3 regions of the Shewanella sp. SM73 genome follow, and region 2 is predicted to be linked to each of the others. Evidence: predicted binding sites of a transcription regulator. Region 2 holds the regulator's gene; each other region holds the start of a gene.

Evidence for each region. The regulator LexA, encoded in region 2, represses DNA repair genes until DNA is damaged. The targets are predictions, from matches to a motif close to TACTGTATNNNNATACAGTA.
Region 1: the regulator LexA is predicted to act here: its motif matches at 2,748-2,767, upstream of recG (ATP-dependent DNA helicase RecG).
Region 3: the regulator LexA is predicted to act here: its motif matches at 3,829-3,848, upstream of recA (recombinase RecA).

What each region holds. Positions count from the first base shown of each region.
Region 1 covers NZ_JAKKRY010000019.1:19,504-24,414, forward strand. The annotation lists gene L5M51_RS20095 (DUF3014 domain-containing protein) at 1-452, opposite strand, end outside; gene recG (ATP-dependent DNA helicase RecG) at 656-2,731, opposite strand; gene L5M51_RS20105 (DNA-binding response regulator) at 2,923-3,519, opposite strand; gene L5M51_RS20110 (sensor histidine kinase) at 3,519-4,598, opposite strand; gene L5M51_RS20115 (tetratricopeptide repeat protein) at 4,717-4,911, opposite strand, start outside.
Region 2 covers NZ_JAKKRY010000010.1:68,782-73,692, reverse strand. The annotation lists gene plsB (glycerol-3-phosphate 1-O-acyltransferase PlsB) at 1-2,197, opposite strand, end outside; gene lexA (transcriptional repressor LexA) at 2,358-2,978, shown strand; gene L5M51_RS14525 (cell division inhibitor SulA) at 2,975-3,487, shown strand; gene coxB (cytochrome c oxidase subunit II) at 3,891-4,911, shown strand, end outside.
Region 3 covers NZ_JAKKRY010000008.1:173,594-178,504, forward strand. The annotation lists gene alaS (alanine--tRNA ligase) at 1-1,846, opposite strand, end outside; gene L5M51_RS13330 (regulatory protein RecX) at 2,166-2,636, opposite strand; gene recA (recombinase RecA) at 2,654-3,721, opposite strand; gene mutS (DNA mismatch repair protein MutS) at 4,124-4,911, shown strand, end outside.

The DNA of each region.
Region 1 (4,911 bases), on a different contig from region 2:
TGAGCTAGGTTATCCACGAATACCACAAATTGGCGGACGAGATCTTGCTGCACTAACGAAGAACTCAGCACATTGTTATTGATCATGGCGAGAGCTTTTTGTTGCACAAATGCATCACTTTCAGCCAGCACAGGCACAGGTTCTACGACAACTTCAGGCTCTGCCACTGCAGTGGTTTCAGTGCTATTAGTGTTCGTTTCTGTAACGGCAGGCGTCGTCTCAGTGGTTTCAGGCTCTGGCTCACTTTCGAGCGTCATAGGTTCAGATGGCGGTGTTTCAGGCAATACAATAGGGGCGTTAGGAATGAGTTTAGGTGAGTCAGAATCACCGCTGTAGTAATAATATCCTCCGGCAGAAAGTAGCACGACGAGCACTATCGCAAAAAGCGCAAAGCGATTGCTGCTAGAAGAAGTCTCTTGAGGTGTTATTCTATCATCTTGATTAACTTGCATTTTACATCCTTCGCTTGAGTGTCAAGGTAACTTGGTGAATACATGCAGCTAACATTAAAGTGCAAGAGCGGGCTATTTGAAGGCCGCAGGTTCATTTTGCAAGTTTCCATGCGCTTGTCTATAGCGCTTAGCTGAACATAAACAATTTATTTCGAGTAAAGGCAGATGTTACGCCTCGTTCTTTACCCTTTAATATTTACGGCCTAAGCCTGCACATAGTGCTGTCTGTGCCCGAGCCAACGTAAAATAATTGCATCGACTTTTTCGGGAGCTTGCGCCATTACATGGCTCGCTAATTTCTGAATGTGTGGGATCAAAGCTTGATCGCGCACCAGATCGGCAATTTTGAGCTCAGCCAGTCCCGTCTGCTTAGTGCCAAGCACTTCACCCGGGCCACGAATTTCTAAATCTTTCTGCGCTATGATGAAACCATCATTGCTTTGTCTGAGTACACTCAGTCTTTGGGTGGCGGTATGGCTCAACGGCGCCTTGTAGAGTAACACACAATGGCTTGCGATGGCGCCTCGACCGACTCGTCCGCGCAGTTGATGCAGCTGTGCTAGACCTAAACGTTCAGGGTTTTCAATGATCATCAGGCTGGCATTAGGCACGTCGACGCCCACTTCAATCACGGTTGTCGCTACCAGTAGATGAATAATGCCTGCCTTAAAGTCGGCCATGATTTGCTGTTTCTCGGCGCTCTTCAACCTGCCATGCACTAGGCCAATATTGAGCTCGGGCAGGGCGAGGCGCAGTTCTTCGGCTGTGTCTTCGGCGGCTTGGCATTCGAGCACTTCGGATTCTTCAATCAGAGTACACACCCAATAGGCCTGACGTTGGTCGCTGATGACGGCGTTACGCACCCGTTCAAGCACTTCGTTACGGCGTAAATCAGCAATCGCCACAGTGGTCACTGGAGTTCGCCCCGGCGGCAGTTCATCGATAATGGACGTGTCGAGATCTGCATAGGCCGTCATTGCCAGCGTGCGGGGAATAGGTGTGGCTGTCATGATCAATTGATGCGGGTGGAAACCTTGGCTCACGCCCTTTTCCCGCAGGCCTAAGCGTTGGTGTACGCCGAATCTGTGTTGCTCATCTATGATAATTAACGCAAGTTTGTTAAAGACCACATGCTGCTGGAAGATGGCATGGGTACCAATCACCATCTGGGCGGCGCCGGATTCAATATCCGCAAGGGATTGCGCTCTGACCTTGCCTTTAAGTTTTCCCGCCAGCCAACCGACCTTAAGCCCGAGTGGCTCAAACCAAGCGGCAAAGTTAGTCGCATGCTGCTCGGCCAATAGCTCGGTTGGCGCCATCATGGCAACTTGATAACCGTTTTCAATCGCTTGCAATGCCGCCATCGCCGCGACTAAGGTTTTACCTGAGCCAACATCCCCTTGCACTAAGCGCATCATAGGGTGCGGCTGTTCTAAATCTTTGCCTATATCAGCCACGACTCTTTGCTGGGCGCCAGTCGGCTTAAAGGGCAAAGCCGCGAGGAAGGGATTGAGCAACTGCCCCGTGGCCTGCATGGTAACCGCTGCATCTAAATTACTGCGCTGCCTTAGGCGTAGCATGCTGAGATTATGGGCGAGCAACTCTTCCTGCACGAGTCGCTGCTGGGCTGGGTGTTGGCCTAACTCTAAATCGAACTGAGAGATCCCCGCAGGAGGTCGATGCAGCGTCTGCAGCGCTTGTTTAAGGCTGATGTTATTAGGTTGCAACTGCGGTGGCAGCAGCTCAGTTAAACCGCCCTCTTCCAGCAATACCAAAGCTTGCTCGGTCAGCTTGAGCCAACTCGCTTGTTTTAAGCCCTCAGTCGTGGGATAAATCGGCGTTAGGGTATCACTCAGGTGAACATCTTCACCGGGATACACCACTTTATATTCTGGATGCACTATCTCAGCTTGATGACTACCACGGCGCACTTCACCGTAGGCGCGGATCATCAAACCATTTTGCATGGCATTACGCTGAGCAACGGAAAAGTTAAAGAAGCGCAGGCTTAAGCTGCCCGTATCGTCGCGCACATTGCAGACCAGCATGCGCTTGCGGCCTTGGATGATTTGTGTCGATTGGATTTCAGCTTCTATAGTGCCATAACCGCCTAGGCTGAGGGCGGCAATGGGATAGATTTGGGTTCTATCTTCGTAGCGCAGGGGTAAGTGAAACAGCAGATCTTGTACTGTTGTGATGCCGAGCTTTGCGAGTTTCTCCGCGACCTTTTTGGCGACGCCTTTGAGGTCGGTGATCGGAACAAGATCCAATTGCTGCAAGTCGTTAGCACTCAATCACTGTGAATTTATACATATATTAACAGAGAATAAGCGTAAGGCAATCTCAAGGGGAATTAGGGTGTTATCAAATTTTGTTTGGAAGCATAGCTAATATCCTTCTGTGGCCTTAAGACCACAAAATTGTTGATAAGATATCGTTAGGCTGAAAGCGTGGTTAACTGTGAGTGTTATTACAACCAGCCTTTTTGCTTGGCAATGCGGGCTGCATCGATTCGATTACTGGCATTGAGTTTGGCTATGGCTTCTGAGAGGTAGTTGCGAACAGTCCCTTCGGCGATAAAAAGAGTTTCGGCGATGTCGGAGGTGGATTTGCCTTCGCTAGCGAGGCGAAGAGCGCGGCGTTCTTTGTCGTTGAGCGGGTCGACATCGCCAATCGCCATCATGGCAAGTTCAGGATCGATCACTCGTTTTCCCGCCATCACTTGTTGAATCGCGTTGACTAAGGTTTCCGAGGGCGCATCTTTAAGCAGAAAGCCGCCCACACCCGCTTCTATGGCACGTTTAATATAGCCCGTACGGCCGAAGGTGGTAATGACCACTATTTTGGTTTGGCTATGTTGCTCCTTTAACCATGTGGCCAGCTCTAAGCCTGTGCGGCCGGGCATTTCGATATCCGTTAGCAAGAGATCAAAGCTTTGCTGTTTGAGTAAACTTAGAGCTTCGTCGCCGTCACTCGCTTGGGTGATACTAAAACCCCCAGCAAGCGTGAGGAGTGCGGCGAGTGCTCCTCGCACCATAGCTTGATCTTCCGCCAATAAAATCTTCATTAATGTGTTGCTCCCTGCAAAGGTAAACTGACGGTAAATGTATATCCCTGTTCGAGATTATAGCTCAAGCTGCCGCCTAAACTGTCGAGGCGCTCGCGTATACCTGTGAGGCCATTACCCTCTATAAAAGGTTTGGCCGCGGCATTGTCTTTGACTTCGAGCAGCAGGCGGTCTGATTGCTTAGAAAAGTGGATAGAGCATTCACTTGCACCGCTATGGCGAAGAATATTATTAATGAGTTCGGTGAGGATCAAACTCAGTTGGCTTTCTGTGGTTGCACCTAGCTTGGGTAGCTCACCACTGAGCTCGACACTTAAGCCTTTATCCCTTAAGGATTTACAAAGCTGCGTCACGCAACTCTCTAGGCCCTTGTGTTTGTAGTCTGACACGGTGTGGCGGATCTGGCTTAAACTTTCCCTCGCAATTTGTCCTAGCTCAGTCAATTGGGTTGATGCGAGTTCATATTCTTGTTTTGCGATTAGCTTTTCGGCTAGCTCAGCCTTAAGGGCGATGGAAGATAGGCTATGCCCCATAATGTCGTGTAGATCCCGCGCGATACGTTCACGCTCAAGCATAGTGGCCAAGGTGGTAATTTCTTGGGCACTTTGCTGTTCTTTCAATTTATGCCGATAACGTCTGCGTTCGGCGACACCAAACATGCCCACGCCGAGCACTAATCCCGAGCCGTAAAGCGGAAAGTAGTAACTGTTAAAGTGGTAAATCTCATTGAGGGCAAACAGCAGGCCGATGAGGGCTGCAATAGCCAACAGACAGGTCCGGAGAGGATAAAAAAAGCCAATGAAGAAAGCGGCAAAGGTAAATAGCGAGATAGAGCCTGGGTTGATTGGTGTGATCGCTATTGCTATGGCCACCATAATGAGAATGGGCAGATAGGCGCTACGGCTATTGCACTTATAGGTCCAAAAATAACTGGCAATAAAAGGGATTAACACGGCAAAACTGAGGGCGATTTTCCAGCTTGGATAGGGATTTATGGCAAGTGGGATCAGATAAAACACTAAGTTTATCAAATACACCCAAGCAAGTTTTCGTTCGAGCTGAAGGGGAGTGCTTATCATGATGCCTCTGTGTCACTGAGTTGGTTGTTGAATGCCCACCGATGGCATCTGTTTTAATTTATTCTTTTTAGGGATTGGCGCTATCGTCAGCGCCATAGATCCCCGTTAACAACTTTGTCTATTTTGCACTTAATTGCTGATTTTGTTGAAGCAAAAATTTTGCCCAACCATAATCTGCTTGTACTTTGATCGCTTGTTGCCAATCTTCAATCGCGCCTTGGCTATCGCCTAATTCCTGTTTAGCGAGCCCGCGCCACGTGTAGGCTTCGGCTTCACCCCAGCAAATGTTGTCGCAAGGCTGGGCGAATCTTTC
Region 2 (4,911 bases):
GGCTCTCAGACTCAAGTTCTGAGCGCTCCATCTTAGGTCTGTTCGCTAACAGATTGAAAATAATAGCGTAGCGTTGCAAAGTTTCACTCACTGAACTGGCTAACAACAATAATTGGCTTGAGTGCTCAGGCACGACAGCTAAAGTATCTGTCTCAACCACTAAACCTTGCCCAATCAGGAAATCCAGCACTTGCTCAACATAGGCTGGTAAGTCTTTAATTCCCATGAAGAGTTCGGCTTTCAGCAGTGGATAAAAATCGGCAACGATTGAAACCACTTGCTGGCGCAGGATCTGTTCATTGTGGGTTAAACAACTCGCAATTAATGACGGTACGATAAATAAGTGAATGATATTGTTACGATAGTAAGTCATAGACACAGCCTGACTCGCTTCGATAGACACTATTTCCCCTAAAGGATCGGCACTAACAACAAACTTGTTCAGCTCTAAACCTTGCTGCACTAAATGCTTACCATCACCTTCGGCAACAGATGTATAAGAAGTGTAAGGCACTTTTTTGAGTAGGGTCAGATACAAATCAAGCTGACGCTCCAGCAGACTACGTTCTAAGGCGTTTTGATCTGTCGCCAGTAAGACTAAGCTAGTCAAAGTCACCGAACTCGCGGCTGCGGCATCATTGATACGCGTCATCACCCGATTAGCCAGCACGTTTACCGCTGGAGTTAACCAACTTGGTTTCTGCTCGGGATCATCGGCCAACTCAGCACGCCAGTTTGGCGCACGCTCATTTAAGAAATTTTGTAAGGTAATAGGCTCGCCAAAATTCACGTAACCTTGGCCAAAATTACCTAATTTGCGAATGGCACCGAACACCTGCCACACAGATTCTTTTTTCTTTTTCTTACCGCTTAACTCTTTATGGTAAGTCGCCACTTCCATCACATGGTCATAGCCTAAATACACAGGCACAAGTGTGACAGGACGTTCAATACCGCGCAGTACGCTGTTCATCGTCATGGCGATCATGCCAGTTTTCGGCGCCAACAGACGGCCAGTACGTGAACGGCCACCTTCGGAGAAGTATTCCACCGAATAACCTTTAGCAAACAGCTGATCTAAATACTCACGAAATACTGCGGTATACAGCTTGTTGCCATTAAAACTACGGCGGATAAAGAAGGCACCACCGCGACGGAACATAGGTCCCGCGGGCCAGAAGTTGAGGTTGATGCCAGCAGCAATGTGCGGCGGAACCATGCCTTGATAATACAAAATATACGATAACAGCAGGTAATCCATGTGGCTGCGATGGCAAGGCACATAAACAATCTCGTGGCCATCGTGATGCAGCTGGCGAACTTGCTCGGCGCCTTTAATGTTGATCCCGCTATAAAGCTTGTTCCACAACCAAGTTAAGAAACGCTCGGCAATACGCACTAAACTATCTGAGTAATCGGCTGCTATTTCATCGAGGTACTCAATAGCCGTCTCGCGCGCTTGGGTCTCAGAAATCTTTTTACTGGCGGCTTCTTCTTGAATCGCTTTGCGCAGCGACTCAGATTTGAGTAACGAATGAAACAGTGCTTGGCGGTTTGGCAGCACAGGCCCTGTCATTACCTTACGTTGACGACGGAAATGCACGCGCGCAACCCGTGCTAACTTATGGGCAATCCCCATGTCGGTGCCATGTTCGTCAGCCATGTAACGCAGGGATACGGCATTCGAAAACTGCACGAAGTTATGTCGACCTAAGAACAGAATCATCAAGCACTTGCGCAGCCAAGTCGGGTTTTCCCGCTCAAATACGGCCGCCTTCATAGTGTCGTCTTCTTTCCCTGGCGTGCGACCCCAATACAAGCTCACGGGTACCAGTTGAATATCTAATTCAGGACGTTCCTTATGCACGGCTAACAAACGCATAAAACATTCGAGGAAAGGCTCATTACCAGCACGCTCGCCAAACAGTGGCTTACGTCCTTGAAGACAGACAACCCGAGGCGCAGTCACACCATTAGCCACTAGAGGCTCATAAGGGCTTGGTAAACCTAACTTAGCCGTTATTTCGCTCAAAGCAGCTATGTCACTGAGGGATTCTGTTTTCATCACATAAACAAGGGGTCTGGAAGCATCCAGATTCAGATCGGCAAAGGGATCCTGAGGCACCACAATAGTGTGCACTAAGTGTTTTTGGATCCAACGTAATGATTTCAACCAAAGAGAGTCGTGTTTAGGCATTATTCTTATGCAATTAAGTGCGTTTACTAGCCCGATAGAATACCAGACTATGGGTAATATTCGCTAATTCTCTCCAACATAGCTAAAAAGTGGTTAATACTTGCGCTGCAAATAATACTGTATATACTAACAGTAACTGTATAGAAAAACAGGAAACACCATGAGACCTTTGACGCCACGCCAAGCTGAAATATTAGAGCTAATTAAACGAAATATTGCCGATACTGGCATGCCACCCACTCGGGCAGAAATCGCAACCCGTTTAGGTTTTAAGAGCGCCAATGCGGCTGAAGAACACCTTAAAGCGTTGGCGAAAAAGGGCTGCATTGAGATCATGCCTGGCACATCTCGGGGCATTCGTCTGCCTGCGGAAATCGAAGATTTGACTGAAACAGGTTTACCGCTCATCGGCCAAGTGGCCGCGGGTGAACCTATCCTCGCCCAAGAACATGTTGAACAGTACTACCAAGTCGACCCAAGCATGTTCCATCCCGCCGCCGATTTTTTACTGCGAGTAAAAGGCGACAGCATGAAGAATATCGGCATTCTCGAAGGTGATTTGCTGGCAGTTCATAAAGTAGAACAAGCTAGAAATGGTCAGGTGGTTGTCGCTAGAGTCGATGACGATGTCACTGTTAAACGTTTCGAAAAAAAAGGTAATGTGGTCTATCTACATGCCGAAAATGAAGATTACTCCCCGATTAAAGTGGATTTAGGCTTCCAAAGTTTAACAATTGAAGGACTCGCCGTCGGTGTGATCCGTAATGGAGATTGGCTATGAATAAACTACTTGGCAATGCCCCCCGCCATCCGGGCTTGTGGCTCGATGAAGTCCGTGATGCCGACTATGACTGGCACCATGCGCCTATCGCCTGCATGCCAACTAAGACTCAAGGTCGCCAAGAATTAATTCATCTGAGTGCACAACTCGCTCAGTTAAGCCAACAGGGCCGTTGGTTAGTGCTCATCAACCCACCAAGTATTGGCTACAAGCAAACGCTCGCTAACGCGGGTGTGCGTATGGATAGAGTTTTGCTGGTACATGCTAAAGATGAAGTCGAAACCCTGTGGGCGATGGAAAAAGCCCTGACAAGTGGTACGTCCAGTGCAGTCATTACTTGGACTCAATCATTAGATGCGCGGGATAATCGACGCCTACAAATCGTGGCTAAAAGTGCCAGAGCTATGGGCATAGTGCTTGAAGACGTAAACAGTCACTTACATGCCGACGTACGCATTGAGCAAGGCAATCTCTTCGGTCAGCAATCTTTTTTTAGCGCTGTACACTAAATATTCATTTAATTTTTTACCTTGAAAGCCGCCTCACCTATGAATGTGAGGCTTTTTTTTGGCAATTTTTCAGATAATTAGATAAATAAGTGATCTTGATCAATATTTAAACAGCAAGTATGGTTGGTTAAGTCGGTGATGATATATCACCTTCCGTGGTCAATGAATCGAGTATTTATCGAACTCGAAGCGCCACTAAAAATAGAGAACAGATTTATTTCAGCAGTATGTGCCAGCGTGGCTAATTACCAGCAGTAACAATACTTGATTAAAAGTAACAGCCGCCAACGCACGTTGAAGTCAAAAAAGCTTTTTTGGGAACTGAAGAGTTTGCATAGAGTTGAGACTTACTGTGTTGCTCTTCTTTGTAGTTGCTATTCGCAATTGGCAGAGGAGAAGTCTTGTGAAGCAATTGTTGTATTGTTTACTCGTGGTGCTTTTCGCACCACCGTTGACCGCCGCAGACATGCGGTTCAACATGACCCCTGGCGTGACCGAGATCAGTGGCAAGGTTTATCACTTGCACATGACCATCTTGTATATCTGCTGCGCAATAGGCCTAGTGGTCTTTGGCGTCATGATTTACGCCATGATCAACCACAGAAAATCCAAAGGCGCTGTCGCGTCCCACTTTCACGAAAGCACTAAAGTTGAAATCGCTTGGACGATTCTGCCATTTATCATTTTGATCTTAATGGCGATTCCAGCGACAAAAACTTTAATCGCAATGGAAGATCCCAGCAACGCCGATCTCACCGTAAAAGTCACGGGGTCCCAATGGAAATGGCATTACAGCTATTTCGATCAAGATATTGATTTTTATAGCATACTGACAACACCCAGAGCACAAATTGAAGGCACCGAAACCAAGGGTGAAAACTATCTATTGGAAGTCGATAAACCGCTCGTTCTACCGATAAACCGCAAAATCCGCTTTCTGATGACTTCAGAGGATGTCATCCATTCCTGGTGGGTACCCGCCTTTGCCATTAAGAAAGATGCCAACCCTGGATTTATCAATGAGGCTTGGACTCGCATCGACAAACCCGGCATTTACCGCGGTCAATGCGCCGAACTTTGCGGAAAAGACCATGGTTTTATGCCTATCGTAGTACAAGCGTTACCTGAAGCCGAGTTTGAGGCTTGGGTAACAGAGCAGAAACAAGCCGCAGGTGCTGCGGCTGAAGCCGCTCAAGCCGCTTTATCACAAACCCTAAGTAAAGAAGAGTTGATGACTCAAGGTGAACAAGTTTACCTCGGGCACTGCGCAGCCTGCCACCAGCCCAATGGCGAAGGGTTGCAAGGCGTATTTCCGCACCTTAAAGGTAGCCCGATTGCAACGGGACCGCTCAGCGGCCACCTTGAAATTGTGCTCAACGGTAAAACGGGTACAGCCATGCAAGCGTTTAGTAAGCAATTGACTG
Region 3 (4,911 bases), on a different contig from region 2:
TGTTAACTAATTCTTCAACTTCTTTTAATTCAGCAGCTTTTACGCCTTCGAAATGGGAGAAGTCAAAACGTAAACGCTCAGGATCAACCAAAGAACCTTTTTGCGAAACATGAGTACCGAGCACTTGACGCAGTGCGGCATGCAGTAAATGCGTAACAGAATGGTTTAACTGAGTACGATGACGCAGTTTTTTGTCCACTTTCGCTTCAACAACTTGGCCAACACTCAAACTACCAGTAGCCAAAACACCTTGATGGCCCGTTGCTTGACCATACTTTTGCGTATCGTTTACCGTAAACTCAATACCGTTCGCAACTAATTGGCCTTTATCGCCTACTTGACCGCCAGATTCCGCGTAGAAAGGTGTTACATCGAGCACGACAACGGCTTCATCACCCGCTTTGATCGCCGTCACTGACTCACCGTTTTGATAAATCGCGGTGACCTTAGCTTGACCCGCTAATTCGGTGTAACCACTGAATGCAGTTTCAGCATCAATTTTCAGCGCAGCGTTATAATCTGCACCAAAGTTACCGGCAGCTTGTGCGCGGCTACGTTGTTCAGCCATGGCGACTTCGAAACCTGCCTCATCGACAATGATGTTGCGCTCGCGACATACGTCAGCGGTCAAATCCATTGGGAAGCCATAGGTGTCATACAGCTTAAATACGGTTTCGCCGTCTAAGGTGTCACCTTTCAACTCGTTTAAGGCAGTATCTAAAATACCTAAACCACGTTCAAGCGTACGGGCAAATTGCTCTTCTTCCGCTTTCAGTGCCTTTTCAACAATCGCTTGAGTCTCAGCTAACCCTTTTGCTGCATCGCCCATCACCGCAATCAAAGACGGAACCAGCTTGTAGAAGAAAGCTTCGGTCGCACCTAACTTGTTACCATGGCGAACTGCGCGGCGAATAATACGGCGCAGCACATAACCACGGCCTTCGTTCGACGGCATAACGCCATCGGCAATTAAAAATGCACATGAACGGATATGATCGGCAATGACTCGCAGCGACTTTTCAGATAAGTCACTAACACCAATGACCTCTGCGGCTTTAGCAATCAAAGTACGGAAAATATCGATTTCGTAGTTAGAATGTACGCCCTGCATAATCGCAGCAATACGCTCAATCCCCATGCCTGTATCAACCGAGGGCTTAGGCAAAGGTAACATTTCACCCGATGCTTGACGGTTGTACTGCATGAAAACGATGTTCCAGATTTCGATGAAACGGTCGCCATCTTCTTCAGGACTGCCTGGACGTCCGCCCCAAATATGATCACCATGGTCATAAAAAATCTCAGTACATGGACCACAAGGACCGGTATCACCCATTTGCCAGAAGTTATCTGACGCAAAGGCGGCACCTTTATTGTCACCGATACGTATGATGTTCTCGGCAGCGACACCAATTTTTTTATTCCAGATTTCAAAGGCTTCATCATCTGTCTGATAAATAGTGACGCACAGACGTTCCTTAGGCAGCTTTAACGTTTCAGTTAAAAAAGTCCAACCCAAACGAATCGCTTCTTCTTTGAAATAATCTCCAAAACTGAAGTTACCTAGCATTTCGAAAAAGGTGTGATGACGTGCTGTGTAGCCAACGTTATCCAAATCGTTATGTTTACCACCAGCGCGTACACAACGTTGAGCAGTGGTCGCACGCGTATAATTGCGTTTGTCCATGCCAAGAAACACGTCCTTGAACTGGTTCATGCCTGCATTGGTAAATAAAAGTGTGGGATCGTTGCCTGGCACTAATGAACTACTGTCCACAACTTGATGACCATTGCTGCGGAAAAATTCGAGGAAAGCGCTTCTGAGCTCTGCTGTAGTTTGATACATGAAATCATCCTGAATTGGGTAAGCATTACCAGCTACGCCTTAGGCTAGCCGTATTTCTATTTGCCCAGCATTATAAGCAGACTAAGGAAGGACGACCAGTCTTGATTGGTGATATACACATCAGGAATTTAATATTTTAGCGTGAATCGCCCACACCAGAGTCACTAGAAGCAAAACGACAGGATAAAGCACAAATAAAGACGGCGTAAGTTTATCGCGGCACGGACAATATTTAAGCAAGTGAGTCTAATGTGAAGTACGAAATGGACAAGACCCATTGATAATATTTAGATGAGCTTTTACAGTCTTAGCTCCAAATTTAATAATCTTCATCGAGATCATTGGGATCTGAATCTAGTGCGTAAGTGATTTGATCGTAGCTAAAGCCTTGGCCCATTAAAAAGCGCACTCGTTTGGCCTTTTCCTTTGCGATGAGATCCCGAGCTTTAGAGCCCTTCACTTCTGTCACACGGGGAATGCCGTATTTTTTGGTGGCTTTATCTTTTGCTAGCTCAAACCAGTCACAATCACAATTAACCAAAGCGGCTTCAATACAGTCTTTAGATAAGCCTTTCTGTGCGATTGCTTGGCGGATGCGTATTGCACCGTGGCCTCGACTGATGTGGCTTCGCACCAACAGTTCGGCATAACGAGCATCATTAATAAAACCGGAGGATTCGCAAGCATCGAGTACAGGTTCGATATCGTTAAGTTCGAAACCTTTTTCGAGCAATTTATCGCGGATTTGTAAACGGGAATAATCGCGGCGCGCTAACAGCGCGACCGCAATTTGATGGGCTGACTGACTCAGAATACTTCGCCTGTCTCTAAATCAATATTGTCCTCAGTACTATCATCAGCTTTGGCAGCCAAGGCACTCGGATTACTCAAAAGCAACTCACGTAGCGTCTTGTCAATTTCAGCCGCAATAGCTGGGTTTTCAGTCAGATATTTGCCAGCATTAGCACGACCTTGGCCGATTTTATCACCTTTATAGCTGTACCAAGCACCCGCTTTTTCAATCAACTTATGAGCTACGCCTAAGTCTACTAACTCACCAGTACGGTTAATACCTTGCCCATAAAGGATTTGGAACTCAGCTTGCTTAAACGGCGCTGCAACCTTGTTTTTCACCACTTTAACGCGAGTTTCGTTACCGACCACTTCATCGCCGTCTTTAATGGCACCAGTGCGACGAATGTCTAGACGAACAGAAGCATAAAACTTCAGCGCGTTACCACCGGTTGTAGTTTCTGGGTTACCGAACATCACACCAATTTTCATCCGAATTTGGTTGATGAAGATAAGTAAGGTGTTAGATTGCTTTAAGTTACCCGCAAGTTTACGCATGGCTTGGCTCATCATACGCGCCGCTAGGCCCATGTGAGAATCACCAATTTCGCCTTCGATTTCAGCTTTAGGCGTTAATGCCGCCACGGAGTCGACTACGATAACGTCAACAGCGCCTGAACGAGTTAAAGCATCACAAATCTCAAGCGCTTGCTCGCCAGTATCCGGTTGTGAACACAGCAGGTTATCAATATCTACGCCCAATTTTTTAGCATAAATAGGGTCTAACGCATGCTCTGCATCGATAAAAGCACAGGTTTTGCCTTCACGTTGCGCTGCGGCAATCACTTCTAAAGTCAGTGTTGTTTTACCTGATGATTCAGGACCATAGATCTCAACTATACGACCCATTGGCAAACCGCCAGCACCTAAAGCAACGTCCAGAGACAGAGAACCGGTAGAAATGGTCTCAACATCCATAGAGCGATCTTCGCCCAGCTTCATGATGGAGCCTTTACCAAATTGTTTCTCAATTTGGATCAATACCGCAGCAAGTGCTTTCTCTTTATTTGGATCGACCTTCATTCCTGTTCCCTCATCAAGACAAGCATTAAGCTGTCAAAAGTGATATTCAATTTACAAACGGGTAATTCAAAAAGCAGCGCTTTTTGTCTTAATTCTGCTGACTAGTATACTGTACAATCATACAGTATCAAGACCTGTGACTGAATTATTTTTAGCTGATAGGATTTTTAATATGACCAAGGTTTTAGCGAATATCAAATCAGATAATAGCTCCCTTTGATCAATATCCATCGTTAAGGGCTCAATTTTCGCTAAATTATTGCTAAGATTGGCGCAACAAATTTTGCGTGGTCTTTTTAGCTGAAAATTGTACAGCAGTCTTCCGCTTCCATAGCGCTTAATCACCCTTAACCACACAAACTGTATCGCCTTTAGGCAGTCACAACGGACGATAACGATTTAATGAATGTAATTGATACCGATGATTTAGAAAAACATACTCCTATGATGCGTCAGTACTTGACGATGAAAGCAGAACATCACGATATGTTGCTGTTTTATCGCATGGGTGACTTCTACGAGTTGTTTTATGACGATGCTAAACGCGCTTCTGAGCTGTTAGGCATTTCACTCACTGCGCGCGGTAAAAGTGGTGGCGATCCTATTCCGATGGCGGGACTTCCTTACCATGCTGTGGAAGGCTATCTTGCAAAATTAGTTCAAATTGGTCAATCAGTTGCGATTTGCGAACAGATTGGCGATCCCGCGACATCTAAAGGGCCCGTAGAACGTAAAGTGGTGCGAATTGTCACACCAGGCACCTTAACCGACGAAGCGTTGCTACAAGAACGCCAAGACAATCTGTTAGCCGCGGTTTATCAAGGTAAAGTCGGTTTTGGTTATGCCACATTAGATGTTTCATCCGGACGTTTTGTGATTGCTGAGCTCGACACCCGAGAGTCATTAGAAGCAGAATTGCAACGCACTAATCCCGTTGAAATTCTCTACAGTGAAGACTTTGGCGAACTAGGTCTACTTAACGGTTTTAAAGGTAAACGTCGTCGCCCTGAATGGGAATTTGATTACGATACGAGTATCAAGTTACTACTGGCCCAATTTGGCACTAAAGACTTACATGGTTTTGGTATCGCAGATGCACGTTTATCACTGCAAGCTGCGGGTTGCTTGATGCAATATGTCAAAGACACACAGCGCACGGCACTGCCACATATCAATGCCATTATCCGCTT